DNA from 3 places in the Geodermatophilus sp. Leaf369 genome. Region 3 is predicted to be linked to each of the others. Evidence: riboswitches for the same ligand, from Rfam matches in the RefSeq annotation. Region 3 holds a riboswitch; each other region holds the start of a gene.

The links. Region 3 has a riboswitch for S-adenosylmethionine ahead of ASG36_RS10360 (aminotransferase class V-fold PLP-dependent enzyme). Riboswitches for the same ligand answer to the same signal wherever they lie in the genome.
Region 1: it holds a riboswitch for S-adenosylmethionine, as region 3 does, so the genes downstream of both, ASG36_RS18515 (hypothetical protein) here and ASG36_RS10360 (aminotransferase class V-fold PLP-dependent enzyme) in region 3, are expected to answer to the same signal.
Region 2: it holds a riboswitch for S-adenosylmethionine, as region 3 does, so the genes downstream of both, thrC (threonine synthase) here and ASG36_RS10360 (aminotransferase class V-fold PLP-dependent enzyme) in region 3, are expected to answer to the same signal.

What each region holds. Positions count from the first base shown of each region.
Region 1 is NZ_LMQA01000004.1:449,320-459,907, reverse strand. Features, by position in the region: gene ASG36_RS18555 (NUDIX domain-containing protein) at 1-365, shown strand, start outside; gene ASG36_RS22405 (hypothetical protein) at 412-576, opposite strand; gene ASG36_RS18550 (hypothetical protein) at 752-1,378, shown strand; gene ASG36_RS18545 (RodZ family helix-turn-helix domain-containing protein) at 1,375-2,421, shown strand; gene ASG36_RS18540 (hypothetical protein) at 2,423-3,103, shown strand; gene ASG36_RS18535 (ATP-binding domain-containing protein) at 3,100-4,770, shown strand; gene ASG36_RS18530 (hypothetical protein) at 4,767-5,663, shown strand; gene ASG36_RS22065 (antitoxin) at 5,647-5,892, opposite strand; gene ASG36_RS18520 (hypothetical protein) at 5,935-6,375, opposite strand; SAM riboswitch class IV at 6,466-6,582, shown strand; gene ASG36_RS18515 (hypothetical protein) at 6,615-7,016, shown strand; gene ASG36_RS18510 (hypothetical protein) at 7,083-7,379, shown strand; gene ASG36_RS18505 (D-2-hydroxyacid dehydrogenase family protein) at 7,400-8,347, shown strand; gene ASG36_RS18500 (bifunctional diguanylate cyclase/phosphodiesterase) at 8,423-10,180, shown strand; gene ASG36_RS18495 (dihydrofolate reductase family protein) at 10,161-10,588, opposite strand, start outside.
Region 2 is NZ_LMQA01000001.1:1,160,493-1,171,080, forward strand. Features, by position in the region: gene ASG36_RS05750 (DUF4031 domain-containing protein) at 1-25, opposite strand, end outside; gene ASG36_RS05755 (Gfo/Idh/MocA family protein) at 58-1,044, shown strand; gene ASG36_RS05760 (iron-siderophore ABC transporter substrate-binding protein) at 1,126-2,136, opposite strand; gene groL (chaperonin GroEL) at 2,339-3,967, opposite strand; gene ASG36_RS05770 (hypothetical protein) at 4,161-4,583, opposite strand; gene thrC (threonine synthase) at 4,616-5,911, opposite strand; SAM riboswitch class I at 5,930-6,057, opposite strand; gene ASG36_RS05780 (Cof-type HAD-IIB family hydrolase) at 6,105-6,926, shown strand; gene ASG36_RS05785 (ABC transporter permease) at 6,936-7,814, opposite strand; gene ASG36_RS05790 (alpha/beta fold hydrolase) at 7,811-10,588, opposite strand, start outside.
Region 3 is NZ_LMQA01000002.1:317,181-325,457, reverse strand. Features, by position in the region: gene ASG36_RS10385 (amino acid ABC transporter permease) at 1-542, shown strand, start outside; gene ASG36_RS10380 (amino acid ABC transporter ATP-binding protein) at 539-1,318, shown strand; gene ASG36_RS10375 (ABC transporter substrate-binding protein) at 1,396-2,370, shown strand; gene ASG36_RS10370 (ABC transporter substrate-binding protein) at 2,406-3,377, shown strand; gene ASG36_RS10365 (OsmC family protein) at 3,438-3,911, opposite strand; gene ASG36_RS10360 (aminotransferase class V-fold PLP-dependent enzyme) at 3,976-5,340, opposite strand; SAM riboswitch class IV at 5,379-5,491, opposite strand; gene ASG36_RS10355 (MetQ/NlpA family ABC transporter substrate-binding protein) at 5,554-6,375, opposite strand; gene ASG36_RS10350 (methionine ABC transporter permease) at 6,399-7,058, opposite strand; gene ASG36_RS10345 (methionine ABC transporter ATP-binding protein) at 7,055-8,062, opposite strand.

The sequences.
Region 1 (10,588 bases), on a different contig from region 3:
ACGTCGACGTCGTCCCGTGGGCCGAACTGGCCCCGGTGCTCGAGCGCCGTTCGGACGACGTCACCCACCGGCCGTGCGACGACGTTCGCGGCTTGGCGTTCGACCACGACGCGATCGTCACGCTCGCCGCCGAGCACGTCCGCGCCGGCTATCGGGCCGGGCCCGACCCAGCCGGCCTGGTCGAGGAGCCGTTCACCCTGCGGGAGCTGCGCCTGGTGCACGAGGCCGTGCTCGGGCGGCTGCCCCGCTCGGCGGACACGTTCCGGCGGGCGATGCTCCCGTCCCTGGACGAGGTGTCGGGGGAGGTGCGGGAGGGGACCGTCGGCAAGCCGGCGCAGCTCTACCGGCGCCGTCCGGCCGGCTGAGCGACGGGGTGGGTCACGCCGTCGGACGCGACCCACCCCGCGGCAGTCACTCCAGGTCGACGTCGCCCAGGTCCTGGCGGCTGACGCGCGAGAGCGTGCCGAGCTTCCTCAGCTCGCGGAACGGGTCGCGGTGGGACCGGCCGAGGCGGCGGTCCTTGTGGGGCCGGCAGACCCGGCAGCCCTTCCACTGCTTGTGCGGGGAGTGAGCCATGGGGGCTCCTTGTCCGTGACTACACCCGCCACGGAGGGCGGGGTAGTCCGCTCCGCTCCACGGGCCGAACCTAGCGCGTCGGAGCCGGGAGGAGCGATGGCCGCGGGTTTTGTCGGACCCCCGTGCCACAGTCCGCATCCGGTCGTCACGGGGGCGACCAGCACGGGGGTGTGGGTTGGTCGAGTACGGAGTGGTGCGGGGGCAGGTGTGCCCGGAGTGCGGCGTCGAGGACGCGGTGCGCGTGGTGCACGGCATGCCGACGGCGGAGTTGGCGCTGGCCGCCGAGCGTGGCCTGGTCGCGTTGGCCGGGTGCATCGTGTTCGAGGACCAGGCGGCGTTCGTCTGCCGTGGGTGCTCGCACGAGTGGGGGTCCCACGACGACCCCACGACCGACGAGCGGGAGCTCGCCGACCTGCTCGGGGTCGGGGTCGAGGACGTCGTCCGCGCGGTGGGCGCCGGGTGGCGGCGGGTGAGTCTGGACGACGCCGGGGTGGACTGGTTCGTCAGCGGTGAGCCGGCGCAGGTGGCCCTCGGCGTGGGGCTCGGGACGTTGACCCTGGCGCCGGTCGCCGCCGCCGGGGACGTCGAGGTCGCGTGGGACCAGGGGCGGTCCTTCAGCCGGGACGATCTGCTCTGCTCCCCGGGGTGGCTCGCCGCAGCGGCCGACGAGTTCGCACGGGCTCGGCGGCGCAGCTTCCGCTGGTGCCCCACCTGCCGCCGTCCGCACGCCCCGGAGGACTTCTCGGGCTACCGCGGAGTCTGCAACGACTGCGCCGGGCGGCACCACGGGATCGACCGGTGAGCAGCGTACGTCGCCGGTGGACCGACCGGTTGCCCACCGAGGCCGAGATGAACTCCCCGGACTGGCACCCGGCCGAGGAGATGCCGCAGGGGCCCATCCCCACCGGCGTGGAGTTCCGGGCCATGCGCGCGGTCCTGGGGCTGAGTCTCCCGGAGCTTGCCCAGAGGACGCGCCTGCGCGTCCACCGGCTGGCGGCCATCGAGAACCGAGCGGCCCCGCACGCCGACATCGACGAGCAGGTCCTGCACGTGGTGCTCATGAAGTCCGGCGTCCGCTGGCACCCCGACCTGGCCCGGCAACTGCAGGTCGCTGCGGCGGACACCGGTCTGCAGGACCTCGAGCAGCTGCTCGACCACACCGGCAGCAGCCACCTCGCCGACCTCGACGAGATGGCGGGCACGGACGTGCACCTGCGGGCGGGTCCCGACCACGTCTGGCTGGGCGGCCCCGGCGTCGACGTCGTCATGACCTTCCCGTTCGACATCGAGGATTTCTGGGACGTCGTGGAGGACATCGCCGCCGGCCCGGCACCCTCGCTGCCACCGCCAGGCGTCCCCGTCCCCGACCCCGATGACGATGACGAGGACGACGACGGGGTCTCCCTCCCCGAGCTCGAGAGGGTGATCGAGGCGCAGGTCGGGCTCCCGGTGGGCCCGCTGGTGGACGTGCTCGGCGGCGGATGGCGCCGCGGCGCCGACGTGCTGGAGGCCGAGGGAGGGTTGCTCTCTCGGACCTGGTTCGTCAGTGGTGAGCCCGCGCAGCTCCTGCTGGGGGTCGACCAGTCCTCCTTCGCGCTCGCCCGCCCCGAGGGCCGCTGGGAGGACCACCGGCCGGTGCTGCACCCGGTCGACCAGCACGTCCTCGACCTGACCGACCTGCTGGTCCGCCCCGCGGAGGTCGCCGCCGTCGCGGCCGCGCTGGTGGGGGCCAGCCGCGCCGCCGTCCGCTGGTGCGTGCTGTGCCGCCGGCAGCGCTCGGCATGGCACATGGACGGCGACGAGTGCCACGACTGCATGAGCGAGCACCGCGGGACGGTGTTCTGAGGTGCCGACGGCCACCGAGGTGTCAGCTGCGCTCTTCGTCCAGGACGCCGCCGTCCCCCCGGCCTGGATCGCCGACGGGGACTCCGTGCGCTGGCACCAGCCCGGGCTGATGAGCGCGTGGCTCGACGGCGAGGGCCGGTGGGCGGTGGAACGACGACTGGGCACGCCGATGGAGGGCGACCTGCTCACCTGGTGGATGGCTCCGGCCGACCACGAACGGGAGGGTGCCGCCCTGGACACCCTGGCCGGGCAGGCCCGACGGCTGCTCGACCCGCGGCTGCTGTCCCTGCTCCGCATCCGGTTGTGGCCGCTGCTCGACCTCGGGCGCGAACGGTCCCCGCGTCTCGTCGACTGGGTCGCCCGGCACGTCCTCGTCGTCCCGGTGCCGCTGGTGGGCAGCGATCTCGCGGCTCTGAACCTGGCGGTCCAGCCGCCCTGTCCGGCGCTGTTCCGCGTCGTCGGCGCCGCCACGCCGGTCCAGCATCGGTTGCTCGACGTCCGTCAGGAAGCACGGGAGAAGGCCGCGGCGCAGCGGGCCGTGCTGCGAGCCAGGCTCGACGCGGGCCGGGCCCTTGCCGCCGCGCGGCGGGCCGCCATGTCGACGACCGAGGGTGGCTCGCCTGACATGCTGCCCGCGCGGGTGCCGGTGTCGACGCCCGCGGACACGGGGGAGCGGACATGACAGCGCGGATGGTCCCGGCGGACGCGGCGTTCGCCTCGGACGCGGAGCGGTTGTTCGTCACGGCGCTGTGCGACCAGCTGCCCGACGTCGCGGTGCTCATCTGCAACCAGCGGTTCACCGACCGCGGCGCCGACCGCGAGGCCGACGTCATCGTCGCCTGGCCCGGACACGGGGTCGCCGTCCTCGAGGTGAAGGGCGGCAGCGTCTCGCTGCGTGACGGGCAGTGGTGGCAGACCGGCGGCAAGAGCAAGGCCATCCACCCGGTCGAACAGGCCCTGAAGTGCAAGTACGCCCTTCGGGACTTCCTGTGGGCCGCGCCGCGGTGGTCGCGGGGCAACCCGCGGCTGGTGCACATGGTCGCCCTGCCGACGACGACGCTGCCCGAGGGCTTCGCCGCACCCGATGCGCCGCGCTGGGCGCTGATCGACCGGAGCGAGTTGCCGGTCGCGGCCGGCCGGATCGCCTCGGCCCTGCGGCAGGCGGACAACCAGCCCGACGCCCCGACCAAGGACGACGTCGACCTGCTCGTGGACTGCTTGGTCGGCACCCTGATCCCACAGGCCGACCTGGTCGCCCAGCTCGGGGAGCGGGAGGCCACCGTCGAGCTGCTGACCCGTGAGCAGGCCAAGCTGCTGGACTTCTGCGAGTCCCACGACCGGGTCGAGATCCGCGGTGGCGCGGGGTCGGGCAAGACCTGGCTGGCGGTGGAGAAGGCCCGACGGCTGACCGCCGCGGGTCAGCGGGTCGCGCTGCTCTGCTACTCCCGCGGCCTGGCCGAGTTCCTCCGCCGCCGCGTGGCCCTGCTGCCGCCCAAGCAGCAACCGGCCTACGTGGGGGAGTTCCACGCGCTCGGCATCCGGTGGGGCGTCGAACGGGGCACCGACGACGACAGTCCCTACTGGGAGGAGCGGCTGCCGCAGCAGATGGTCCAGCTGGCCTCCGCGCTGCCGTCCGAGGAGCGCTTCGACGCGATTGTCGTCGACGAGGCCCAGGACTTCGACCAGTCCTGGTGGCCGGCGGTGCTCGCCTCGCTGCGCGACCCCGACGGCGGCTGCCTCTACGTGTTCGCCGACGAGGGCCAGCGCGTCTTCGCCCGGCAGGGCCGCCCCACCGTCGAGCTCGGCACCTACGACCTCAACGAGAACCTGCGGAACACCAAGCAGATCGGCGGCACGTTCTCCAGCCTGGCGCCGGCGCAGATGAGGCTGCTGGGCGGGACCGGTGCGCCCGTCCGCTTCGTGCCGTGCGCGACCGACGACGCCGTCGACGCCGCAGACGGCGTTGCCGAGGAGCTGCTCGACGAGGGCTGGCCCCCGGAGGCGCTGGCGCTGCTGACGACCTACCGCCGACACCCGGTCCAGGCCGAGCGCCAGGCCGCCGGGCAGGACGCCTACTGGGCCTCCTACTGGGACGACGAGGACCTCTTCTACGGCCACGTGCTCGGGTTCAAGGGCCTGGAGCGGCCGGCGGTCGTGCTGGCGGTCAACGGGTTCCGCGATGAGGCGCGGGCCCGGGAGATGCTCTACGTCGGGCTGTCCCGGGCCCGGGACCTGCTGGTGGTCTGCGGGGACCTCGACCTGATCCAGCGCGTCGGCGGGGACGCCGTCGCGCACCGACTACGCGGGTCGGATGCGACCCGCGCACTGATCGCGAGGGTGCGTCCATGACCTCGTCCGACCCCGGGGCGCTGGCAGCAGCCGACGTCCTCGTCTCCTCGGACCGACCCTGGCAGAGCGAGCTCCGGCTCCGGCAGGCCCGGTGGCGCGAACACCTCGGCCTGCCAGCCGGTGACCACCAGGGCCGGCCGTTGGGATCGCTGCTGCCGGCCGGGGACACGACGAGCAACTTCCTCACCCGAACAGTCGCCGCAGCGGTCGAGCGGGCGCGGACCCGGCCGGGTGCCCTGATCAGCGCACCCCGTGTCTACGAGAACATGCTGTCGTCGCAGCCGTTGGCGTTCAACCTGTTCGCCGAGCTGGCCGCCGACCTGGACCTGGCGACGTCGGTGTGCCGCCTGCTGTGGCCGGACCTCGTGCGCACCGTGACGACGATCGAGTTTGAGTGGTCCCCGGGTCGAGGGGACGACCGGTTCCTGGGGAACCGCTCGGCGTTCGACGTCGCCATTCGGGCCGTCGACGCCGCCGGGCGACCGACGTGCGTGGGCATCGAGGTGAAGTACCACGAAGACCTGACCCAGGATCCCGGTCCACCCCGGTCGGACCGGTACGGCGAGGTCGCCCGAGAGTCCGGGGTCTTCACCGACCCCGAGGCACCCGCACTGCGTGCCCTGCCGCTGCGCCAGCTGTGGCTGGACCACCTGCTGGCCCTGTCCATGGTCGGCGACGCCCCGGACCGTGTGGCCGCGACGAGGTTCGTCGTCCTGGCACCCGCCACCAACCCGGCGGTCGTCTCGGCCGACGTGCGCTACCGCGAGCTCCTGTCGGACGCACTCACCTACGAGCGGAGGACCCTGGAGGAGGTGGGTGCTGTCATCGCCGGAACGACCCCGGGACGGTGGATCCGGGACTTCCACCAGCGCTACCTCACTCCGCCGACCTGAGCCCCTCACCGGCTGGACGTCGGCCGTCGGCGATCGCGCCCAGCAGCACCTGAGCCGAGAGCCCCGTGTCCGGCAGCGCCACCAGCAGGCGGGCGCTCCCGGTCGGCTCGGGCACAGCGGCGAGCTCACGCACGGCAACCGCGTTCACCGTCGTCTGCTCGGCCGCAGCGATCGCCTCCAACGCCGCGACGACGTGCTCCGGGACGTTCGTCAGGTGCAGGGTCGCCATCCCGACATTCTCCGGGCCCACGACCGACTCGGCAGGCACGCGTCACGCAGCTGGCCAGGACCGACGGGGCATCACGACCACCACCGTGTGCCCGTTCCCCACGTGCAGGCTGCAGTCCAGCCCGTCCCGATGGCGCAGCACCGACTCCAGCGCGGACACCCACGCGTCGTCGCCGGGGGACAGCCCGGCCGGGCCGCGACGTTCCAGGCACATGGCCAGGTGCAGCTCGGTGCGGTCGGCGCCTTCGGACTCGGCCACGACGTCGTGCAGCTGGACCAGGTTGCCGATGGCCAGTCGGTCGGGCTCGGCGTCGAGGTCCTCGACCGGGACGCACAGCGGGACCATCGTGCCGTCGGCTCGCAGCCACGTCAGGAAGAGCGAGCGACGGACGGGCTGGCCGCCCAGGGTGAGCAGTCCCTTCCAGCGCTCGGTCAGCTCGGCGTCGGTGGTCACGGGGACGGTGGGCAGCGGCGGTGTCGTCATGCCCGGCAGCCTCGCGCGAACGGCGGCCACCGCGATGATCTTGTCCACAGGGTGCGTTTCTGTCGGACCCCCGTCCTAGGCTGAGAAACAGGTCCAGAGCGGACAGCGCACAGCCTCCCGGCTTGCTGTCCCGGCAACCTCGCTCCGCACAAGGTGCCTCCGGGAGAAGACCGGGTCGACCGCGTCCGCGGTCGGCAAGGGTGGGGCGCCCGACGGCGCCCCCGGGCGAGAGGGCTCCCATGCCTGATGACACCCACCGCGGCGACCGCTTCGAGCCGCCGTACACAGCCGTCCCGCGGCACCTGCCGTCGTTCGCCGACTGCGCACGGCAGGCCCCCGGTCACCGTCCGCACCACATCCAGGTCCGGTTGTCTGCTGAGGCGCAGACCCGCGAAATCGTCGTCGTGATGGACGTCGACCGGGAATCCGCGGTCGTGGCGGCGGGCGACCAACTGCTCCGCGTCCGCACCCACGACGCCCCGCGGGTGGCTGCCCTCGTCCGCCGGCACGGGCCGGTCGCGCACCTGGACCGGCGGCACCACCTGCTGCTGCTCGACCTGCCCGACGAAGGCCACCGGGCCGCGTTCTCCGTGCGGCTCCCGGGTGAGGGAGCCAGCCCCTGCTCTCCCGCCGACGGGTGAGACCGCCTCAACAACCACCGGCCACGAGCCGATGCGAGCGGAACCACCCCGACAGGAGCCGACCCCGTGGACCGCACCGCCGACGACCGCACCTCAGACGACCCCGTCTCGCCCCGCCTGCTGCTCTTCGGCGTGCTCACGCCGCTGCTGGTCGGCGGCTTCGTGCCCGCGCTGGCCGGGATCGCGACGGTCTGGCTGTTCTGCGGGCTCGCGGCACTGGTGGTCACGTCGATGGGCGTCGCCGTCCGCCGGGGTGACCCGGGGGAGGACGGCGACGAGGAGTCCGTGGTCGGGGGTCACTGGTGGCGGCTGGTCGACGAGGACCCCAACACCGCGGCGGCCCGGGCAGGCAGCTGGGGCTGACCGGGAGTAGACCGGAGCACGTGCACCGCATCGCGCTCCTCGACGACCACCAGTCCGCCGCCGCCCGCTTCGCCGACTGGTCGACGCTGCCAGTCGAGGCAGAGGTGGTCGCGTTCGCCGACCACGTCGCTGATCCCGACGCCCTCGTGGCGAGGCTCCGCGGCTTCGACGTCGTCGTCGCCATGCGTGAGCGCACCGCCTTCCCCCGCGAGGTGCTCGAGCGGCTCACCGACCTCCGCCTGCTGGTCACCACCGGCGCGGCCAACGCCGCCATCGACCTCGACGCGGCGAGAGATCTCGGCGTCGCGGTGACCGGCACCGGCGCGCACGGGCCGGCCACTGCCGAGATGACCTGGGCGCTGATCCTCGCCGTCGCCCGCAACGTCCCGGTCGAGGACGCCTCGATGCGGGCCGGCGGCTGGCAGCACACCGTCGGCCGCGACCTCGCCGGCGCCACCCTCGGCGTCATCGGGCTGGGCAACCTCGGCTCGGCGGTCGCCCGGGTCGGGCAGGCCTTCGGCATGAACGTCGTCGCGTGGAGCCAGAACCTCACCGACGATCGCGCCGCCGAGGTCGGCGTCCGCCGGGTCGAGCGGGACGAGCTGCTGCGCACGGCGGACGTCGTCTCGATCCACCTCAAGCTCTCCGACCGCACCCGTGGGCTCCTCGGTGCACCCGAGCTGGCGCTGATGAAGCCGACCGCGATCCTGGTCAACACCAGCCGCGGGCCGATCGTCGACGAGGCCGCCCTCGTCGCGGCACTCCGGGACGGGTCGATCCACGGCGCCGGTCTCGACGTCTACGACACCGAGCCGCTGCCGGTGGACTCCCCGCTGCGCGAGCTGCGCCGCGCCGTCCTCACCCCGCACCTGGGCTACGTCACCGAGCGCACCTACGAGGTCTTCTGGCGCGACGCCGTCGCCGACGTCGCGGCCTGGCTGTCGGGCGCGCCCGTGCGGGTGCTGTAGCGACAGTCGTCACCCTGCCGGGGGAACCGCGCTGACATCCCCGGCGCGGAACCGGATCGGTGCTGAAATGGGTCGGTGAAGCTGCTCCGCACGCCCGAGGTCGCCACGCCCCGGGCGATGGCGGGCACCATCGCCGTCTTCTACGTCGTCGGCGGGCTGGCCGGACTGCTCATCACCTGGGGCGCGGACACCCGCGGCGCCCAGGAGGTCGCACTCCTGACGCTGTCCGCCACGGCCTTCGCCTGCGCGGTCGTCGTCCACCGGTGGGCGCGGGGCTGGCCGCGCTGGGCCTTCCACGTCGCGATCAGCTCCGCGGTGGTCCTGATCGCCGTCGCCGTCGTGCTGGCGCCGGACGCGGCCAGTGCGCTGGTGGTCGCCGCGTTGATGTCGTTCGTGGTCGTGGTCGGCTACCTGTTCTTCAGCCTCGTCGTCGGCACCGCCTACCTGGTGGGCGCCCTGGTGGCCGCGACACTCTCCCTCCACGTGCAGGGCGACGTCGCCCTGCCCACCGCGTTGGCCCTCCAGGCGGTGGTCGTCGCGCTGGGCACGGTCACCCGCAGCCTGGTGCTGCGCGCCTCGGGGGCCAGTCGTGACCCACTCACCGACCTGAGGAACCGCCGCGGCTTCGACCAGGCGATGCAGGAACTGCTGACGAACGCGGGGGGCGACGTCCGGATGTCGGCCGCGCTGCTGGACCTGGACGGGTTCAAGGCGGTCAACGACACCCAGGGCCACGAGGCCGGGGACCAGGTGCTCCGCCAGGTCGCCGAGGCGTGGAGCGCAGCACTGCCGGCGGGAGCGGTGCTGGCCCGGCACGGCGGCGACGAGTTCGCGCTGCTGCTCCCGGGCCTGGCCGGCACCGAGGCCCTCGCCCTGGTGCGCGGCGTCTGCGCCCGGCACCCCGACCTGCGGCTCTCGGTGGGGGTGGCCCAGCACGTGCCGGGGGAGAGCGCGGCCCAGCTGATGCGTCGCGCCGACCAGGCGCTCTACGCGGCCAAGGCGGCCGGGCGCGGCCGCTGCGAGCTGGAGGGCGGCGACGTCCCCCAGCTGGTGAGCGATCTGGCCGCCGCCGTCCGCGCCGGGGACGTGCACGTGTACTTCCAGCCCATCCAGCAGCTGGCCACCGACTCTGTCCTGGGCGTCGAGGCCCTGGCCCGGTGGAACCGGCCCGGGGTGGGCCCGGTGCCGCCGGAGGAGTTCATCGCCCTCGCCGAGCGGCACCACCTCATCGGCGCGCTCGGCGAGCACGTGCTGCGCAGCGCCACCGGGCAGCTCGCCGACCTGTACGCCCGCACCGGCCGGCGGCTGCGCCTGGGCGTCAACGTCTCCGGCCTGGAGCTGTGTGACCCCGGCTACCCCGAGCGCGTGCGCGCGATCCTCGCCGAGACCGGGTGGCCGGCGGCCGAGACCGTGCTCGAGGTGACCGAGAGCCTGCTGGACGCCGAGTCCACCGAGGCCGTCTGCGCGCTGGACACCCTGCGCGCCCAGGGCATCGTCGTCGCGATCGACGACTTCGGCACCGGCTACTCCTCGCTGAGTCGCCTGGACACCCTCCCGGCCGACGTCCTGAAGGTCGACTCCTCCTTCATCGCCACCATCACCACCTCACCGCGCCGGGCCCAGCTGCTGCGCAGCATCGTCGGGCTGGCCACCGGGCTGGGTCTGGACGTCGTCGCCGAGGGCGTGGAGAGCGCCGAGCAGGCAGCGCTGCTGGACACCCTGGGCTGCACCTACGGCCAGGGCTGGCTGTACGGCCCGCCGGCGCCGCTGGCCGAGGTGGTCGCCGGCCTCGGCTGGTCCGACGACGCGCAGGTCAGCGCCCCGCAACCCTGACCGGGAACGACAGGTGGGTGACCCGGTCACCCTGCACGTACACCGTCGGGTCACCCAGCAGCACCGTGTCCAGCGGGACGTCGCCGAAGTACCGGCGTCCCGACCCGAGGACGACGGGCACCAGGTCCATGTCGACCCGGTCCAGCAGGCCCGCGGCCAGCGCCTGACCGGCGACCGTCCCGGCGGCCAGGCCGACGACGGCGTCCCCGGCGAGCTCCTGGGCCGTCGCGACTGCGTCCCCCAGGGTGGTCATGAACGTCGTCGACGGGCCGGCCCACTGCCAGTCGCGCGGCGGCTCGTGGGTCAGGACGACGACCGGGACACCCAGCGGGTGCACGCCGTGCCAGCCGTCGGTCAGGTCGAACAGCCGACGCCCGACGACGAGTGCGCCCAGCGACGCCCGCCACG
Region 2 (10,588 bases), on a different contig from region 3:
CGGGGGTGTCGATCAGCAGCGCCACGGGTGGGAGTCTCCCCCGCTACCGTCGCAGGCGTGAGCACAGGGACCCGCTGGGGCATCGTCGGACCGGGCCGGATCGCGGAGAACGTCGTCCGGGACTTCCCGCACGTGGACGGCGCGACGGTGACCGCCGTGGCCTCCCGGTCCATCGACCGGGCCCGGGACTTCGCCGGCCGGCATGGCATCGCCACCGCGTACGGCTCCTACGCCGAGCTGGTCGCCGACCCCGACGTCGACGTGCTCTACCTGGCCACCCCGCACCCCCAGCACCACGCGGTCGCCCTGCAGGCCATCGCCGCGGGCAAGGCGCTGCTGGTGGAGAAGTCGTTCACCGCCACCGTGGCCGGCACCGTCGAGGTCGTCGACGCGGCCCGGGCCGCAGGGGTCTTCGTCATGGAGGCGATGTGGACCCGCTTCCAGCCCGCCGTCGTCCGGCTGCGGGAGCTGATCGCCGAGGGCGCGATCGGGGAGGTCCGTTCGGTGCAGGCCGACCTGGGCGTGGCCCGGGAGTTCGACCCCGCCGACCGGCTCTTCGCCCAGGACCTCGGCGGCGGGGCCCTGCTCGACCTGGGCGTCTACGTGGTGTCGTTCGCCCAGATGCTGCTGGGCACGCCGGACACGGTGCGCGCGACGGGCTCGACGTTCCCGACCGGGGTGGACGCCGAGGCCGCCCTGCTGCTGGGCTGGGAGGACGGCCGCAGCGCGACGCTGACCACCTCGCTGCGCAACGCCCTGCCCGGCCAGGCCCGGGTGTTCGGCACCGAGGGCTGGATCGACGTCCTCCCCCGCTTCCACCACCCGGCCACGATCGTGCTGCACCGGGCCGGCGCGGACGCCGAGACCACCACCCTGCCGGCCACCGGCACCGGGTACAGCCACGAGGTCGCCGAGGTGCACGAGGGCGTGCTGGCCGGGCGCACCGAGTCCGCCGTCATGCCGCTGGCCGACACGGTCGCGGTCATGCGGGTGCTGGAGGAGGCCGCCGGCCAGCTCGGCGTGGCGTTCACCGAAGCCCGCTGACCCCCCGGCAGGGGAAGCCCTGCACCCACTCCGGAGGTGCGATGGTGGGTGCAGGGCTTCCCCTGCCGGGGGTGCGGGAGGTCAGGAGGTGGGCTGCTCCACCGTCGTGGCCGGGTCGCCGTCGGCCGCGGCGGCCAGCGGGTCGACCAGCTGGTCGAGCAGGTAGGGCAGCGACAGCGGGCTGCCGAAGCCCAGCGCGGCGGAGACCGGGCTGGAGTACTGGCCGATGAGCACGGTGCGGTCCTCGGTGACGGCTCCCAGGGGCGCGACCAGGGTGTCGGCGTCCAGCGCGGCCTGGTCGTAGCCGTTCATCACCAGGACGTCGGCGTCGAGGAGGTCCAGCCGCTCGGCGCTCAGCTCGGTGCTCGCCTCGGGCACGGTGAAGCCGAGGTCGGAGAAGAACTGGGTGCGGAGGTCGTCCTGGCCCAGCAGGTAGTGGCCCGACCCGCCGAGACCGGTCAGGTCCACGGCGATGTCCTGACCGGCGAAGTCCGGGTTGTCGGTGACGGCCTGCTCGAACCGGCCCTCGACCTCGTCGACCAGCTCCTGCGCCTCGTCCTCGACGCCCAGGGCGCGGCCGGTGAGCAGGGTCTGCTCCTGCCACGGGGTGGCCCCGTCGGCGTACTCGTCGGTCTGGGCCAGCGTCGGGGCGATCTCGGACAGCTGGTCGTACACGCTCTGGTCGATGAAGGAGTAGACGCCCACGATGAGGTCGGGCTGCAGCGCCGCGATCTCCTCCAGGTTGAGCTCGTCACTGCCGACGGTGGGGACGGCGTCGTCGGGCAGCAGGTCCTGCGCCCACGGGCGCTGCGTGGCGTCGTAGTCGCCGATCAGCTCGCGCTCGCCGACCAGGGTGCCGCCGAGGGCGAGCACGAAGTCCTGGTCGTTGAAGCCGATGGTGATGATGCGCTCGGGCTCGGCGGGGATCTCGGTCGTGCCGAACTTGTTCTCGATGGTGACCGGGAAGGCGCTGTCGGAGGACGCGCCGCCGGTGGCCTCGGCGGTGTCGGCGCTGTCGTCACCGCTGCCGCAGGCGGCGAGGGTGAGGGCGGTCGCGGCGGCCGCGAGGGCGGCCAGGGGGCGGCGGGTCATGGTTCTCCAAGATCGGACGAGTGCGGCCCGGTGAGGTTAGCCTGCCCTTGTCTCGGCGAGATCACGACCGTCCCGGAACGCCGAACGGGGCGGCCCTCCGAGGAGGACCGCCCCGTCAGGGACGAACGAGACGTTCTGGAACGGCTGCGTCGCAGGGTCCCGGGGCGCGCGGAGCGTGTCCTGGGGGGCGACGCGGTCCTTCTTAGAAGTCCATGCCGCCCATGCCGCCGTCGCCACCCGGCATCGCCGGCGCGGACTTCTCCGGCTTGTCGGCGATGACGGCCTCGGTGGTGAGGAACAGAGCCGCGATGGAGGCGGCGTTCTGCAGGGCGGAGCGGGTGACCTTGGCCGGGTCGATGATGCCGGCGGCGACCAGGTCGACGTACTCACCGGTGGCGGCGTTGAGGCCCCAGCCGATGTCGCTGTTGCGGACCTTCTCCGCCACGACGCCACCCTCGAGGCCGGCGTTGATGGCGATCTGCTTCAGCGGGGCCTCGAGCGCCACGCGGACGATGTTCGCCCCGGTGGCCTCGTCACCCTCGAGGTCGAGCTTCTCGAACGCGATGGTGGTGGCCTGCGCGAGCGCGACGCCACCTCCGGCGACGATGCCCTCCTCAACGGCGGCCTTGGCGTTGCGCACCGCGTCCTCGATGCGGTGCTTGCGCTCCTTGAGCTCGACCTCGGTCGCGGCACCGGCCTTGATGACGGCGACGCCACCGGCGAGCTTGGCCAGACGCTCCTGGAGCTTCTCGCGGTCGTAGTCGGAGTCCGACTTCTCGATCTCGGCGCGGATCTGGTTGACCCGACCGGCGATCTGGTCGGTGTCGCCGGCGCCCTCGACGATGGTGGTCTCGTCCTTGGTGACGACGACCTTGCGTGCGCGGCCGAGCAGGTCGAGACCGGCGTTCTCCAGCTTGAGGCCGACCTCCTCGGACACGACCTGGCCACCGGTGAGGATGGCGATGTCGCCGAGCATGGCCTTGCGGCGGTCACCGAAGCCCGGGGCCTTGACGGCGACGGACTTGAAGGTGCCACGGATCTTGTTGACCACCAGGGTCGCGAGGGCCTCGCCCTCGACGTCCTCGGAGATGATCATGAGGGCCTTGCCGGACTGCATGACCTTCTCCAGCAGCGGCAGCAGGTCCTTGACCGAGCTGATCTTGCTGTTGACGACGAGCACGTACGGGTCGTCGAGGACGGCCTCCATGCGCTCGGTGTCGGTCACGAAGTAGGGCGAGGTGTAGCCCTTGTCGAAGCGCATGCCCTCGGTGAGCTCGAGCTCGAGACCGAAGGTGTTGCTCTCCTCGACGGTGATGACGCCTTCCTTGCCGACCTTGTCCATCGCCTCGGCGATGAGCTCGCCGATGGCCGGGTCAGCGGCGGAGATGGAGGCGGTGGCAGCGATCTGCTCCTTGGTCTCCACGTCCTTGGCGGTCGAGAGGAGGTACTCCGAGACCGAGGCGACGGCCTTCTCGATGCCCTTCTTGAGGGCCATCGGGTTGGCGCCGGCGGCGACGTTGCGCAGCCCCTCGCGGACGAGGGCCTGGGCGAGCACGGTGGCGGTGGTGGTGCCGTCACCCGCGACGTCGTCGGTCTTCTTGGCGACCTCCTTGACGAGCTCGGCCCCGATCTTCTCGTACGGGTCCTCGAGCTCGATCTCCTTGGCGATGCTCACACCGTCGTTGGTGATCGTGGGGGCGCCCCACTTCTTCTCCAGCACGACGTTGCGGCCCTTGGGGCCGAGGGTGACCTTGACGGCGTCGGCGAGGGTGTTCATGCCCCGCTCGAGGCCGCGGCGGGCCTCTTCGTCGAAGGCGATCATCTTGGCCATGTGGTGGTGTCCTCCATGCGTGGCTCGCTGCTGGTCGGGCGGTGCCCGCGACGGACGACACCTGCACCGTGCGCCTCCTGCGGCTCACGTGCCGGTGCCTCACCGGTCCGACCTGGTTGGCACTCAGGTGCTCCGAGTGCCAGCCCGAGTCTGGCACTCGACCCCTGCGAGTGCAAGGAGTGGGGGTCCGGGCTCAGTCCGCCCGGCGGGCGGCGACGGCTGCCAGCACGGTGGCGACGACGGCCCCGAGCAGCCCCGCGACCAGGATGAACGGCCACCAGAAGAAGCCCAGCAGCGGGACGCCGACCGAGAGCGCGGCCGGGGACGACCCGCCGACCCACAGCCCGGCCCACGCCCAGGGCACCACCACCCACAGCGCGACGACGGCGGACCAGCGCGCCTCGACACCGGGGCGTCGCCGTCCGACCCGCAGCGCGGTGCCGACGACCACGGCCAGCGCGAGCACCAGGACCGCGGCACGGACGACGTCGTCGGGCCCCGGGGTGGCGTCCAGCCGGCCGCCGACCAGCGCGGTCACCAGGGTGACCAGGAGCAGGACGACGGCCAGCGCCCCGTGCCCGGCGAGCAGGGCCGGAGCCCAGGATCGGCCCGGCACCCGGGGAGGCGTGCCGGGGCCGTCCACGGGGGTCAGCTGATGAGCCCGGCCGCCCGGACCGACTTCAGCGAGGGGTCCACCCGGTGGGTGGGCCCGACGACCGGGGCGAGCGGGTCCAGGGTCTTCAGGCCCTCGCCGGTGTTGAGCACCACGGTCTCCTTCGCCGGGTCGAGCACCCCGCGCTCGACGAGCTGGCGCAGCACCGCCGTGGTCACCCCGCCCGCGGTCTCGGCGAACACGCCGGTGGTGCGGGCCAGGTCGCGGATGCCCTGGACGATCTCGGCGTCCCCGACCCGGCCGACCGAGCCGCCGGTGCGCCGGATGGCGTCCAGGGCGTAGGGGCCGTCGGCGGGGTTGCCGATGTTCAGCGACTTGGCGATCCCGGTGGGCTTGACCGGCTTGACGACGTCCCAGCCGTTCTCGAAGGCGGTGGCGATCGGGTCGCAGCCGGCCGACTGGGCGCCGTAGACGGTCCACTCGGTGTCGGCGACGATGCCGGCGGCGACCAGCTCGCGCCAGGCCTTGTCCACCTTGGTGAGCAGCGACCCCGAGGCCATCGGGATGACCACCTGGGCCGGGATGCGCCAGCCGAGCTGCTCGGCGATCTCGTACCCGACGGTCTTGGAGCCCTCGGCGTAGTAGGGCCGCACGTTCTGGTTGACGAACGCGCAGTCCTCGAACTCGTCGGTCTCGGCGAGCTCGCTGGTGAGCCGGTTGACGTCGTCGTAGGAGCCGTCGACGGCGACCAGCGTCTGGCCGTAGACCGCGGACTGGACGATCTTGCCCGGCTCGAGGTCGCTGGGCACGAACACGAAGGAGGGCAGCCCGGTGCGGGCGGCGTGCGCGGCGACGGAGTTGGCCAGGTTGCCGGTGGAGGCGCAGGCGATCTTCGCGTAGCCGAAGCCCCTGGCCGCGGTGGCGGCCAGGCTGACGACGCGGTCCTTGAAGGAGTGCGTCGGGTTGGCCGAGTCGTCCTTGACCCACAGCGGGGCGGTGAAGCCCAGCTCGTCACCGAGGCGCTGGGCGCGCACGAGCGGGGTCATGCCGGGGTCGAGGCTGACCCGGGACTCGGGGTCCTGACCGGTGGGCAGCAGCGCGGAGTAGCGCCAGATGTTCTGCGGGCCGGCCTCGATCTGCTCGCGGGTCACCGCGCGCATGAGCTCGGGGTCGTAGTCGACCTCGAGCGGGCCGAAGCACTCGGCGCAGGCGTGCTCGGCGATCAGGCCGAACGTGGCCCCGCAGTTGCGGCACACCAGGCCGCGGGCGGGGTTGGTCGGGATGGGCTGGGTGGAGCGCTGGGCAGCGACTCCAGCAACAGGAGCGGTCATGGTCATACGACGACTACCTCCTCATCTTCCCCGCGTCGGGCCGTCGAGCCGCGCAGGACGGAAGGGGCACCTGCTGCGCGCACGAGTGCGCACGGTGGTTGCCGGGGCTTCAGCGGGCCGTGTCCCTCTGCCCCTCTGGATGAGTGGAACGGCGCCACCGTACCGGAACCGGGGCTCCGGCAGGATGACCTGCATGGCCGCTGCGATCGTCTACACCGACCTCGACGGCACGATGGTGGGACCGCGCGGCTCCTTCTTCCACACCGCCGGACGCGAGCTCACCGACTCCCCCGCCGGCGCCCTGCTGGACCTGCACCGGTCCGGCATCCCGCTGGTGCTGGTCTCCGGGCGCACCCACGCGCAGCTGCTGGAGGCCGGCCGGGTCTTCGCCGTCGACGGGCACGTCGCCGAGCTCGGCTCGCTGGTCAGCTGGGACGGCGGCCGGGAGACGCACCTGCTCACCGGCGCACTGCCCGACGAGCACGAGGGCCGGACGCCGATGGACGTCCTGGCCGGCCTCGGCGTGGTCGACGCCCTGGTCGCCGAGCACCCCGGCCGGCTGGAGTGGCACGCGCCCTGGCACGCGACGCACGCCGCCGACGCGCTGCTGCGCGGCTGGGTGGACACCGTCGCCGTCGACGGCTGGTTGGCCGAGCGGGGCTGGGGGTGGCTGACCGTCAAGGACAACGGGAGGGTGCCGCGCACCTCGCGGATGACGCTGGCCGACCACGAGGGCGACCCGCACGTCTACCACCTGATGCCGCGGGGGATCGACAAGGGCGCCGCCATCACCTGGGACCTCGCGCGCCGCGGCATCGACCCGGTCGACGCCGTCGCCGTCGGGGACTCCGTCAGCGACCTGGAGATGGCACCCGCGGTCGGCCGCCTGTGGATCACCGCCAACGGCGCCGCCGTCCCGGGCATGACCGAGGCCACCGCCGCCCTCGCGAACGTCACCGTGACCGACGCCCCGATGGGCGAGGGCTGGGCCCAGGCCGTCCGCGCCTCCCTCTGACGCGCGCGGCTACGAGGTGACGTCGCGCCGGGAGAAGTGCCGGAAGGCCAGGGCGGTGAAGACGGCGGCGTAGAGCAGCGACTGGACGACGCCGCGGTAGAGGTCGCCGCTGTCGATCGGGGTCTGCAGCAGGTCGGTCCAGGCGAACTCCTCGGCGGTCGGGAAGTAGTCGCGGACGGCGCCGAGCTGCTCGACCTGGTCGAGGATCGCGAAGACGAACATGGTGAACACCGAGCCACCGACGGCGGCCAGGGGCGCGTCGGTGACCGTGGACAGCCAGAACGCCAGGGTGCCGACGACGAGCAGGTGGACGGCGAGGTAGCCGACCATCCCGGCCAGCCGCAGCAGCCCGTCGGCCTGCCCGATGCTGATCCCGATCGGGGTCTGGATGTCGGAGAACCCGAACGCGATCCCGCCGGCGACGACGGCGACCACCGTGACGGTCAGCAGCGCGGACACCGAGAGCACCAGGGCGGCCAGCCACTTCTGCCGGAGCAGCCGCATCCGGGGCACCGGCGTCGCCAGGGCGTACCGCAGCGAGCCCCACTGGGCCTCGCTGGCCACGGTGTCGCCGAAGAACAGCGCGTACACCACGACCAGGAAGAACGACGTGGTCGCGAACAGCACGAAGAGCGTGAAGTTCAGCCCGGACGACGTGGCGACGTCGACCAGGTTGAGCCGGCTGTTGGCCTGCGCGTCCTCGCTGGCACCGAGCTGCAGGGCGGCGATGAGCACCAGCGGCAGGGCGACCATCAGGGCGAAGACCCCGATGGTGCGCCGCCGCTTGAACTGCCGGCGCAGCTCCACCGAGAGCCGCAGGGTGCGTTCGGGGCGGTACCCGGCGACGGCGCCGGTGGACTGGACGGTGGACCCGGTCGTGCTGCTCATGACTCCCCCACCAGCGACAGGAACGCGTCCTCGAGGCGACGACGCGGGGTGACCTGGTCGACGCCGATGCCGGCTCCGACCAGGGCGGCGACGGCGGCCGCCCGGCTGGTTCCGCCGAGGTCGACGACCAGCCCCTCGTCGGCCCGCTCGACCGAGGCACCGTCCAGGGACTCCAGGACGGTGACCGCCCGGTCGGTGTCGGCGTCGTCGGCGAGCACGACCAGCACGGCACCACCGGTGCCGATGATCTCCTCGACCGTGCCCTCGGCGACCTTCTGGCCCTTGGCCATCACGACGACGTGGGAGCAGGTCTGCTCGATCTCGGCCAGCAGGTGGCTGCTCACGATGACCGTGCGACCGGTCTTCGCGTAGTCCTGCAGCACCTCGCGCATGGCGTGGATCTGCGGCGGGTCCAGCCCGTTGGTCGGCTCGTCGAGCACCAGCAGGTCGGGCAGGCCGAGCATGGCCTGGGCGATGGCCACCCGCTGGCGCATGCCCTGGGAGTAGGAGCGCACCCGCTTGTCCAGCGCCGTCCCGAGGCCGGCGATCTCGATCGCCTCCTCCAGGTGCGCGTCCTCGGCGGGCCGGCCGGTGGCGGCCCAGTAGAGCTCCAGGTTGTCCCGGCCGGACAGGTGCGGCTGCAGGCCGGTGCCCTCGACGAAGGAGCCGAGCCGGGAGAGCACCGGGGCGCCGGGGGACGCCGGGTGCCCGAAGACGGAGATGGTGCCCTCCGAGGGCTGGATCAGCCCCATCAGCATCCGCAACGAGGTGGTCTTGCCCGCCCCGTTGGGCCCCAGCAGGCCGAGCACCTGGCCGCGGCGGACCTCGAAGGACAGGTCGCGGACGGCGGTGAACCCGTCCTTGTAGGACTTGGTGACGCCCTCGAAGCGCAGCGGCACGTCCTCGCCGTCGGGCTCCACGACCGACAGCTGCTTCCGGCGACGGGCGCCCCAGAGCTTGGCGACGACGACACCGAGCACCCCGAGACCGACCAGGACGGCCAGCAGCACCCACCACCGGGTGGCGCCGGACTCGCCCTGCACGGTGCCGTCGACGGTGGGCGCGGCCAGCGCGCCGTCCCCGGCGAGGGCGACGGAGTACACCCCGGCCTCGGCCGGCGCGGCGAACGCCTGGTCGGTGGAGGAGACGAGCACCCGCATGGTGTGGCCGGTCTCGAACCGGTGCACGATGCCGGGCAGGGCGACCTCGACCTCGGTGGGGGCGGTCGGGTCGGTGGAGATGCCGGTCAGCGAGATCGGTGCGACCAGGCCCGAGGGCAGGAACTGGCCGCCGTCGGGTGAGACGTCGTAGAGCTTGGCGAACAGCGTCGCGGTGCCGGTCGGCGAGGAGACCGCGAGCGTCACCGTGGAGGCGCCGACCACGTCGGTGGCGGTGGTCAGCGGCTCGGAGTCGAAGGCGGCGAACTGTCCGGGGATCTCCACCGTCGTCCCGCCGAGGGCCGCGGTGACCGCACCCAGGCCGGGCACGGTGGTGATCGCGGCCGGGTTGCCCCCGGGCGGGGTGACGACCGGGAAGGTGGTCCCGGACAGCGCCACGTCGGCCCGCTGCGCCGGGGCCGCGTCGCCGGTGCCGGGGTAGGCCGCGGCCTGCTCGGTCTGGCCGCCGCCCTGCACGCTGCCGGTGGCCGCACCGACGCCGGTGGGCACCGGGTAGGTGAAGCCGGTGCCGGCGTCGCCCTCCCCGCGCAGGTGGTCGTCGAACCAGCCGGCGACCAGGTCGCGCAGGTCGGCGGTGGTGCCCTCGTCGGCCGAGGAGTCGTGGCCGCCCTCGTACCAGACCACCTTGACCGGCGTGCCGTTCGCGGCGATCCCGGCGGCGTTGGCGTCGGCCTGGCCCAGGCCGAACAGCGAGTCCTGGGTGCCCTGGACCAGCAGGGTCGGCGCGGTGATCCGGTCGAGCACGGCGGCGGGGCTGGAGCGGTCGAGGACCTCGGCGATCTCCGGGGTGAGCGTGCCCGTGGAGGCCGCGGACTGGTAGGCCGCGCACACCTCGGGCCGGAACCGGCCGCAGGTCAGGGCCTGCTCGACGGCCGCGGAGTCCAGGGTCGAGGGGTCGACGTCGGGCAGGCCCCCGGCTCCGGCGCCGGTCGAGCCCCCACCGGTGATCGAGGCGAGCAGCCCGTCCCCGGTGGGCACCGAGCCGGTCGCGAAGAACAGCCCGGCCCACAGCCGCTTGAACACCCCGGTGTCCCCGGTGGTGGGGGTGGCCGCGACGGTGTCGGCGTCCACGGTGCCGGCCTGGGACGGGAAGAGAGCGCTGGTCAGGGAGTTCCAGGTGATCTGCGGGGCGATCGCGTCGACCCGCTCGTCGTAGGCGGCGCCCAGCAGCGAGAGCGCCCCGCCGTAGCTGGCCCCCGAGACCCCCACCCGGGGGTCGCCCTCGCCGTCGAGGAGCACGTCGTCCCGCTCGGCCAGCCGGTCGATCAGCGTGGAGAGGTCCGCGACCTCGTACCGCGGGTCGTCCAGGCCGATCTGCCCGGTGCTCTCCCCGAACCCGCGGGCGGAGTAGGTGAGCACGACGTAGCCGCGGCCGGCGAGGTCGCGGGCGTCGTCGGCGGTGGAGTCCTTGCTGCCGCCGAACCCGTGCGCGAGGACGACGGCGGCGGCCGGGGTGTCGGCCGTGGCCGAGGCCGGCACGTAGACGGTGGTGTCCAGCTCGACGGCGTCGGCCCCGCTGCCCGAGGCGACGGTGGCGTCCTCGGTGGCGACGTCCTCAACGGCGCGCGCCGGGGTCGCGGTGGGGACGGCGAGCAC
Region 3 (8,277 bases):
GCTTCGAGACGCTGTCGCTGATCGACAAGTTCGGCGCCGCGATCCTGGGCCTGGGCCTGCACCAGGCCGCCTACTCCGCCGAGATCGTGCGGGCCGGCATCCTCTCGGTCGACCAGGGCCAGCACGAGGCCGCTGCCAGCCTCGGCATCCCGCGCCGCCGGCAGTCCACCAAGATCGTGCTGCCGCAGGCGATGCGCACCATCGTGCCCACCGCGGTCAACGAGATCATCGGCCTGTTCAAGGGCACCTCGATCGTCTACGTGCTGGCCCTGGGCGAGCTGTTCTACACCGTCAGCGTCATCTACGGCCGCACCCAGCGGGTGCTCCCGATGCTCGTCGTGGCCGCGATCTGGTACATCGTGCTCACCACGGTGGTCACCGTCATCCAGTACTACGTGGAGCGGTACTACGCCAAGGGCGCCGTCCGCACGCTGCCACCGACACCCCTGCAACGGCTGCGCGGCAACCTCACCGCGGGCATCTCCCGGGTACGCCCCACCGGTGCCGCCGCGACCTCCGGCCAGGACCCGGTGACCCGATGACCGCCGTCGAGACCCGTCCCGGTCGCGTCGAGGTGCACGGGGTGCACAAGTCCTTCGGCACGAACGAGGTGCTGCACGGCGTCGACCTCGTGGTCGAACCGGGCAGCGTGACCGTCGTCCTCGGGCCCTCGGGGTCGGGCAAGTCGACCCTGCTGCGGTCGATCAACCACCTGGAGACCGTGGACCGGGGCTTCGTCGCCCTGGACGGCGAACTCGTCGGCTACCGCCGGAAGGGCGACAAGCTGCACGAGCTCAAGGAGAAGGACCTGCTGCGCCAGCGCACCCGGTTCGGCTTTGTCTTCCAGTCCTTCAACCTCTTCCCGCACCTCACCGCGCTGCAGAACGTCACCGAGGCCCCGGTCTCGGCGCAGGGCCGGGACCGGCGCGAGGTGGAGGCCGAGGCACGGGAGCTGCTGGCCCGGGTCGGGCTGGCCGACAAGGCCGACGCACACCCCCGGCAGCTCTCCGGCGGGCAGCAGCAGCGGGTCGCCATCGCCCGGGCGCTGGCCATGAAGCCCGCGGTGCTGCTCTTCGACGAGCCCACCTCGGCGCTGGACCCCGAGCTGGTCGGCGAGGTGCTCGCCGTCATCGCCGACCTGGCCCGCACCGGCACCACGATGATCGTGGTCACCCACGAGATCGGCTTCGCCCGCCAGGCCGCCGACCAGATCGTCTTCATGGACGAGGGCCGCGTCGTCGAGCAGGGCACCCCCGCGCAGGTCCTCGACGACCCGCAGCACGAACGGACCAAGGCCTTCCTGGCCAAGGTCCTGTAGCCCCACCCCCCCAGGTCCCGGACGGCGCGCCCGCGCCGTCCGTCGTAGAAGCACGCCCCGAAGAGGAAGAACCCCCCGTGACTGCACACCTGCGACGCAGCACCGTCGCCTTGTCCCTGGCCACCGCCGCACTCCTGGCCCTCGGGGCGTGCAGCAGCAGCGCCGAGATCGAGGAGCAGGCCCGCTCCGAGGGCGGCGCCACCGACGCCCTCACCGTCAACACCACCCCCGACCAGGACCGGGTGCACTCCACGGTCAGCGACGAGGCGGTCGCGCTGCTGCCCCCGGGCGCGTTCGAGGACGGCGTCCTGCGGGTCTCGGTGACCCAGGGGGCCGTGCCGCTGGCCTTCTTCGCCGACGACAACACCACCGTCATCGGCAGCGAGACCGACCTGGCCACGCTGTTCGCCGACTCCCTGGGCCTGGAGGTGGAGTTCGTGGTCAACGACTGGTCCAACTGGCCGCTGTCGCTGCAGTCCGGCGACGTCGACGCGGTCATCTCCAACGTCACGGTCACCGAGGAGCGCAAGCAGATCTACGACTTCGCCACCTACCGCTCCGACGTCCTGGGCTGGCTCGTCGGTGCCGACTCCGGCCTGCAGATCTCCTCGGCGCCCGACGTCGCCGGGCTCACCGTCGGGGTCGCCTCGGGCACGAACCAGGAGCAGGTCCTGCTCGCCTGGAACGAGGAGAACGTCGCCGCCGGCCTCGACCCGGTGACGATCGACTACTACCCGAAGTACGACGACGCCGTCCTGGCATTGCAGTCGGGCCGGCTGGACGCCTACGTGGGCCCCAACCCGACCGCGGCCTACAGCGCCGCGACCTCCCCGCAGGACTTCGCCATCGCCGGCACGACCAGCGGCGGTTGGCCGGCCACCGCCGACATCGCGGTGACCACGGTCAAGGGCAACGGCTACGCCGCGGCCTTCCAGGCGGCCGTCGACCACGTCATCGAGGACGGCACCTACACCGAGGTGCTCGACCGCTGGGGCCTGGACTCCGAGGCCGTCGACAGCTCGCAGCTCAACCCGGCCGGGCTCGGCTCGTGACCACACCCACCACCCACACCCCTCGGAGGACACCCGTGAAGCTCTCCCACCTCGTCGGCGCGCTGCCCGTCGCCGCCCTCCTGCTGCTCACCGCCTGCACCAGCTCCGCCGAGATCGAGTCCGAGGCCCGCGCGGACGCCGCCGGGGGCTCCGCGGCCGAGACCGCGCTGGTGGTGGACACCTCCCCGGAGCAGGCCGACCGGGTGACCACCGACGAGGACCCCGACGCCGCGGCCCTGGTGCCCGCCGACATCGCCGAGGACGGCGTGCTCCGGGTCGGGGTGAACGGCGCCGGTGACCCGCCGCTGGGCTTCCTGGCCGACGACAACGCCACCGTCGTCGGCAGCGAGGTCGACATCGCCCAGCTGGTCGCCGACGGGCTGGGCCTGGAGCTGGAGATCGTGAACACCACCTGGGAGGCGTGGCCGCTGGGCGTGCAGTCCGGCGACCTGGAGGCGGTGTTCTCCAACGTGGGCGTGAACGCCGAACGGCTCCAGCTGTTCGACTTCGCCACCTACCGCCAGGGGATCATGGCCTTCATCGCCGCCCCCGACAGCGGGCTGGACATCACCGACGCCGCAGGCATCTCGGGCCTGCGGGTGGGCGTGGGCTCGGGCACCAACCAGGAGCGCATCCTGCTCGACTGGAACGCCGAGCTCGAGGCGGCCGGGGAGGAGCCAGCGACGCTGGACTACTACGTCAGCGCCGCGGACGCCCTGCTGGCCATCCAGTCCGGCCGGCTGGACACCTACATCGGGCCCAACCCGAACGCCGTCTACCAGGAGTCGGTCGGTGACCTGGAGATCGTCGGGTCGGTGAACGCCGGCTGGCCGAACACCACCTACGTGGCGGCCACCGTGCTCAAGGGCAACGGGCTGGCCGAGGCGATCCAGGCCTCGCTGCAGCACTCCTTCGACGACGGCACCTACGCCGAGACCCTCGAGCGCTGGGGCCTGACCGACGAGGCCGTCGAGGCCCCCGAGGTGAACCCCACCGTCGCCAGCTGAGGCACCCGCACGCAGCGGGGCCCGGGACCGACACGGTCCCGGGCCCCGCTGGCGTCCGCGTCAGGACAGCGGCTGGGCGACCCACTCGGCGGTGTACTCGAGGCCCGAGCGCACGAAGAGCTGGGTGACCGGGCAGCGGCGCTCGGTCTCTGCCTGGAGCTTCGCGAAGGTGGCCTCGTCGGCGTCGGTCGCCACGGTGGCCCGCACGGTGACGGCGTCGAAGTTCGCGTTGCCCTCCTCGCCGCTGACCATGACGGCGGTGTCCAGGTCGCCCTGCACGTCGAAGGTCCAGGCGCCGAGGGTGACCCCGAGCTCCTTGGCCACGATCGAGGCGGTGATCTGGTTGCAGGAGCTCAGCGCCGCCAGCACGTAGGACAGCGGGCTCGGCGAGGAGTCCGCGCCGCCGAAGGCCGGGTAGGTGTCGACGTCGAAGACGTGGCCGGCGTCGCCGCCGACGGTGATCTGCTGGGCGACGCCGGTGCCCTCCGCGTGGTGGGTGAAGGGGACGACGCTCGCCTTGGGCCGGGTGGCCATGGTGGTTTCTCCTCGGGTCGTGGACGTGCTGTCCGCCGGGTTCGGCGGGGGTCTGTGCCGCGGTTCAGCGAGTCGGCGCGGGACCGCAACCGGCACCGCGGGCGACGGCGGCCAGGTCGGCCCCGGCCAGCCCGGCCAGCGGTCGGGGGTCGGCCACCGGCTGGTGCCTGCCCTCCACCACCGCGTACTCGACGGCCGGGCCGTCGGCGACGAACCGGGCGACCGCGTCGACCAGCCGGTCGACGTCGGCCGAGGACGTGCCGACCCCGACGCTGGCCCGCAGCGCACCGCCGGGGACGCCCAGCCGGGCGAGCAGCGGGTGCGCGCAGAACCGGCCGTCGCGCACCCCGATGCCGTGCTCGGCGGACAGGTACGCGGCCACCAGCCCGGGGTCGGCGCCTGCGACGGTGAAGCTGACGACGCCGGTGGGGTCGACCGAGTCCGACCAGATGCGCAGCAGCCGGACGCCCGGGACCGCAGTGAGCCCCTCGACCAGCCGGGTGCGCAGCGCCCGCTCGTGGTCCTCCAGCGCGCCGGGGGGCAGCGCAGCGAGGGCGTCGCAGGCCGCCGCCAAAGCGACCGCGCCCAGCACGTTGGGCGAGCCGCCCTCGTGCCGGTGCGGGGCGGGCACCCAGGTCGTCGTCGCCACCTCGACCTGGGCGACGGCGCCGCCGCCGGGCAGGTACGGCCGGCCGGTGTCCAGCCAGTCGCGGCGCCCGACCAGGGCGCCGGTGCCGAACGGGGCGTAGGCCTTGTGCCCGGAGAAGGCCACCCAGTCGGCGCCGGACTCGGCCAGGGAGAACCGCCGGTGCGGGACGAGCTGGGCCCCGTCGACCAGCACGAGCGCACCTGCGGCGTGGGCCAGCTCGGTCACCCGGCGCAGCGGGAGGGACTCCCCCGTCACGTTCGAGGCGCCGGTGACGGCGACCAGCACGTAGCGCCGGGCGGCCAGCGCCCCGGCCAGCAGCTCGAGGGTGCCGGCGACCGTCGGCGCCGCGGTGAGCACGTCGCACAGCTCGCGGGAGCGCTCCTGCCAGGGCAGCAGGTCCGCGTGGTGCTCGACGTCCAGCACCAGGACGGCGCCGTCGACGGGCAGGCAGCCGGCGAGCAGGGAGAGCGCGTCGGTGGTGTTGCGGGTCAGCACGCAGACGTCGTCCGCGCGGGCACCGACGAACGCCGCGACGGTGTCCCGGGCCGACTCGTAGAGCGCGGTGGAGACCTGGGAGAGGTAGCCCGCGCCGCGGTGCACGCTGGCGTAGAGCGGCAGCGCCTCGGCGACCCGGGCCGCGACCGCGGCCAGCGCGGGGGCGCTGGCCGCGACGTCGAGGTTGGCGTAGGTCGCGGTGCCGCCGTCGACCAGCGGGACGAGGGTGTCCGCGCCGGTGGTGGGCAGCAGGGGGGCGGTGCGGCAGTCGAGTGCGGTGGACATCGGGGAGCTCCTGGCCGTCAGGGGCCCGCACCTGGCGGGACCCGCGCTTGCGGCTGCGCTGCGCAGCCGCCAGGTCGTCACCCGGAGCACCCCGTCGCGGTGGAAGGGTTGCCGGCCAGCGAGCCGGGGCTTCGCGCTGGCACTCGTGACCTGCCAGCAGAGTGCCATGCGCGCGCGAAACCCGTCAAACCCGATCGAGCTGGTGGGGATTGCTCAGAACGCGGGGATGACCGCGCCGTCGTAGGTGTCCTCGATGAACTGGCGCACCTCGTCGGAGTGCAGCAGCTCCTCCAGGGTCTGGATGCGCTCGTCGCCCTCGTCACCGGCCCGCACGACCAGCAGGTTGGCGTTGGGGTTGCCCTCGGCCTCCTCCAGCGCCAGCGCGTCCTCGGCCGGGGTGAGGTCGGCGTCGATGGCGTAGTTGCCGTTGATCACCGCGATGTCGACGTCGGCCAGCGAGCGGGGCACCTGGGCGGCCTCGACCTCGGAGATCTGCAGGTCGACCGGGCTGCTCTCGACGTCCAGCGAGGTCGGGGCGGCGTCGCCGGTGTCGGCGAGCACCACGAGGTCGTTGGCCTCGAGCAGGCGCAGCGCGCGAGCGGCGTTGGTCGGGTCGTTGGGGATGGCCACCGTGGCGCCGTCGGGCAGGTCGGCGAGGTCGGTGAGGGAGTCGGAGTAGATGCCCAGGGGCTCGACGTGCACCGGCTCCAGGGCGGTGAAGTCGTAGCCGGCGGTGGCCTCCTGCTCCTCCAGGTAGGGGACGGTCTGGAAGAAGTTCGCATCCAGGGAGCCGTCGTCCAGGGCCACGTTGGGCTGGACGTAGTCGGTGAACTCGACGATGTCGAGGTCCAGCCCGGCGTCCTCGGCGAGGTTCTCGTCGATGAACCGCAGGATCTCGGCGTGCGGCACCGGGGAGGCGCCGACGCTGAGCGGTTCGTCGGCGGCGGACAGCTCGGCGTCCCCACCGCCGCAGGCGGCCAGCACGGCGGTCGCGGTGAGGGCGGACAGGGTCAGGGCGAGGCGACGGGAACGCACGGGGGTTCTCTCCAGGTGGGGGGTCATCGGCGCGCCAGGCGGCGCGCCCAGGTGTCGCCGCCGAACTGCAGCGCCTGGACGACGACGAGCAGCAGGGCGACGGTGAGCAGGGTGATGTCGGTGCGGAACTGCTGGTAGCCGAACCGGATGGCGAAGTCGCCGAGGCCGCCGCCGCCGATGGCGCCGGCCATGGCCGAGTAGCTGATCAGCGCGACGACGGTGACGGTGACGCCGGCGACGAGCGAGGGCAGCGCCTCGGGCAGCAGCACGGTGCGGACGACGTCGCGGCGGCGGGCGCCCATCGCCAGGGCGGCCTCGACCTTGCCGTGCGCGACCTCGCGCAGGCTGGTCTCGACCAGCCGGGCCAGGAACGGGACGGCGCCGATGGTGAGCGGCACGATCGCCGCGGTGGAGCCGATGGTGGTGCCGACCAGGCCGCGGGTCAGCGGGGCGACCAGGACCAGCAGGATGATGAACGGCAGCGAGCGGCCCAGGTTGACCAGCAGCCCGAGCACCCGGTTCAGCACCGGGTGCGGGGCCAGCGCGCGGGGCCCGGTGACGGTGAGCAGTACGCCCAGCGGGATGCCGAGCAGCACGGTGATGACGGCGGCGACGGCGACCATGTAGAGCGTCTCGCCGGTGGCGTCGAGGAGCTGGGGCCAGATGCGGGACCAGTCGCTCATCGGGCCGCTCCGGCCGCGACGCGCTCGACCCGGGAGCCCTCGGCGCGCAACCGTTCGAGCGCGGTGTCCAGGCCGCTCTGGTCGGTGCCGGTGACCCGCAGCAGCAGGCGACCGTGCCGGCCCCCGGCGACGGTCTCCACCGAGCCGCCGGCGACCTCGACGTCGAGCCCGAGCCCGCCGACCAGGGCCTGGAACACCCGGGTCTCCGGCGTCGCGTCGGTGACGGTGACCCGCACCAGGGTGCCGGTCTCCCTCTCGTCGGCGACCGGGGCGGGCAGCAGGGCCGCGGCCAGCGGGGAGTCGCCCCGGGCCAGCACCTCGTCGAGTCGGCCGCCGTCGACCACCCGACCGGCCTCCAGCAGCACCGCGGAGTCGCAGACGGCCTTGACCACGGCCATCTCGTGGGTGATGAGCAGGACGGTGAGGCCGAGTTCGTCGCGGACCCGCCGCAGCAGCTCCAGCACCCCGGTGGTGCTGGTCTGGTCCAGGGCCGAGGTGGCCTCGTCGCAGAGCAGCACGGTGGGCCGGGCAGCAAGGGCGCGGGCGATCGCCACCCGCTGCTTCTGCCCGCCGGAGAGCTGGCCGGGCCGGGCCGCGGCCCGCTCGCTCAACCCGACCAGGTCCAGCAGCTCCCCGGACCGGCGGCGCCGCTCGGCCCGACCGACCCCGGCCAGCTCCAGCGGGTGCTCGACGTTCTCCGCGGCCGTGCGGGAGTCCATGAGCTCGAAGTGCTGGAAGACCATCCCGATCGAGGTGCGGGCCTTCCGCACCTCGTCGGCGGAGAGGTCCGTGAGCACCCGCCCGTCGACGGTGACCGACCCGGAGGTGGGCCGCTCGAGCAGGTTCACCAGCCGGATGAGCGTGCTCTTGCCCGACCCGGAGGGGCCGACCACGCCGGCGAAGTCCCCGGCGGGGACGGACAGGTCGACGCCGTCGAGCGCGACGACCTCCTGGCCGCCACGGGCGGCCGGGAAGACCTTGCGGACGTCGTTCAGTTCGATCACGGGCGTGGTTCCTCGCAGTGGGGTGGCCGGGCAGCAGCACGCACCCGACGCGGTGGCAGACGCGCACCGGTCGGGCTCCGACCTCAGCGGTCGGGGTGGGTCAGCGACAGAGCCAGCTGGCGGTGCCGGCGTGGTCGACGGCGAGATCGCGCGTCAGGAAGGGCCGGTGCACGGTCGCCATGGTGCACGCCTGTGAGCAATCCCCACAAACCCGG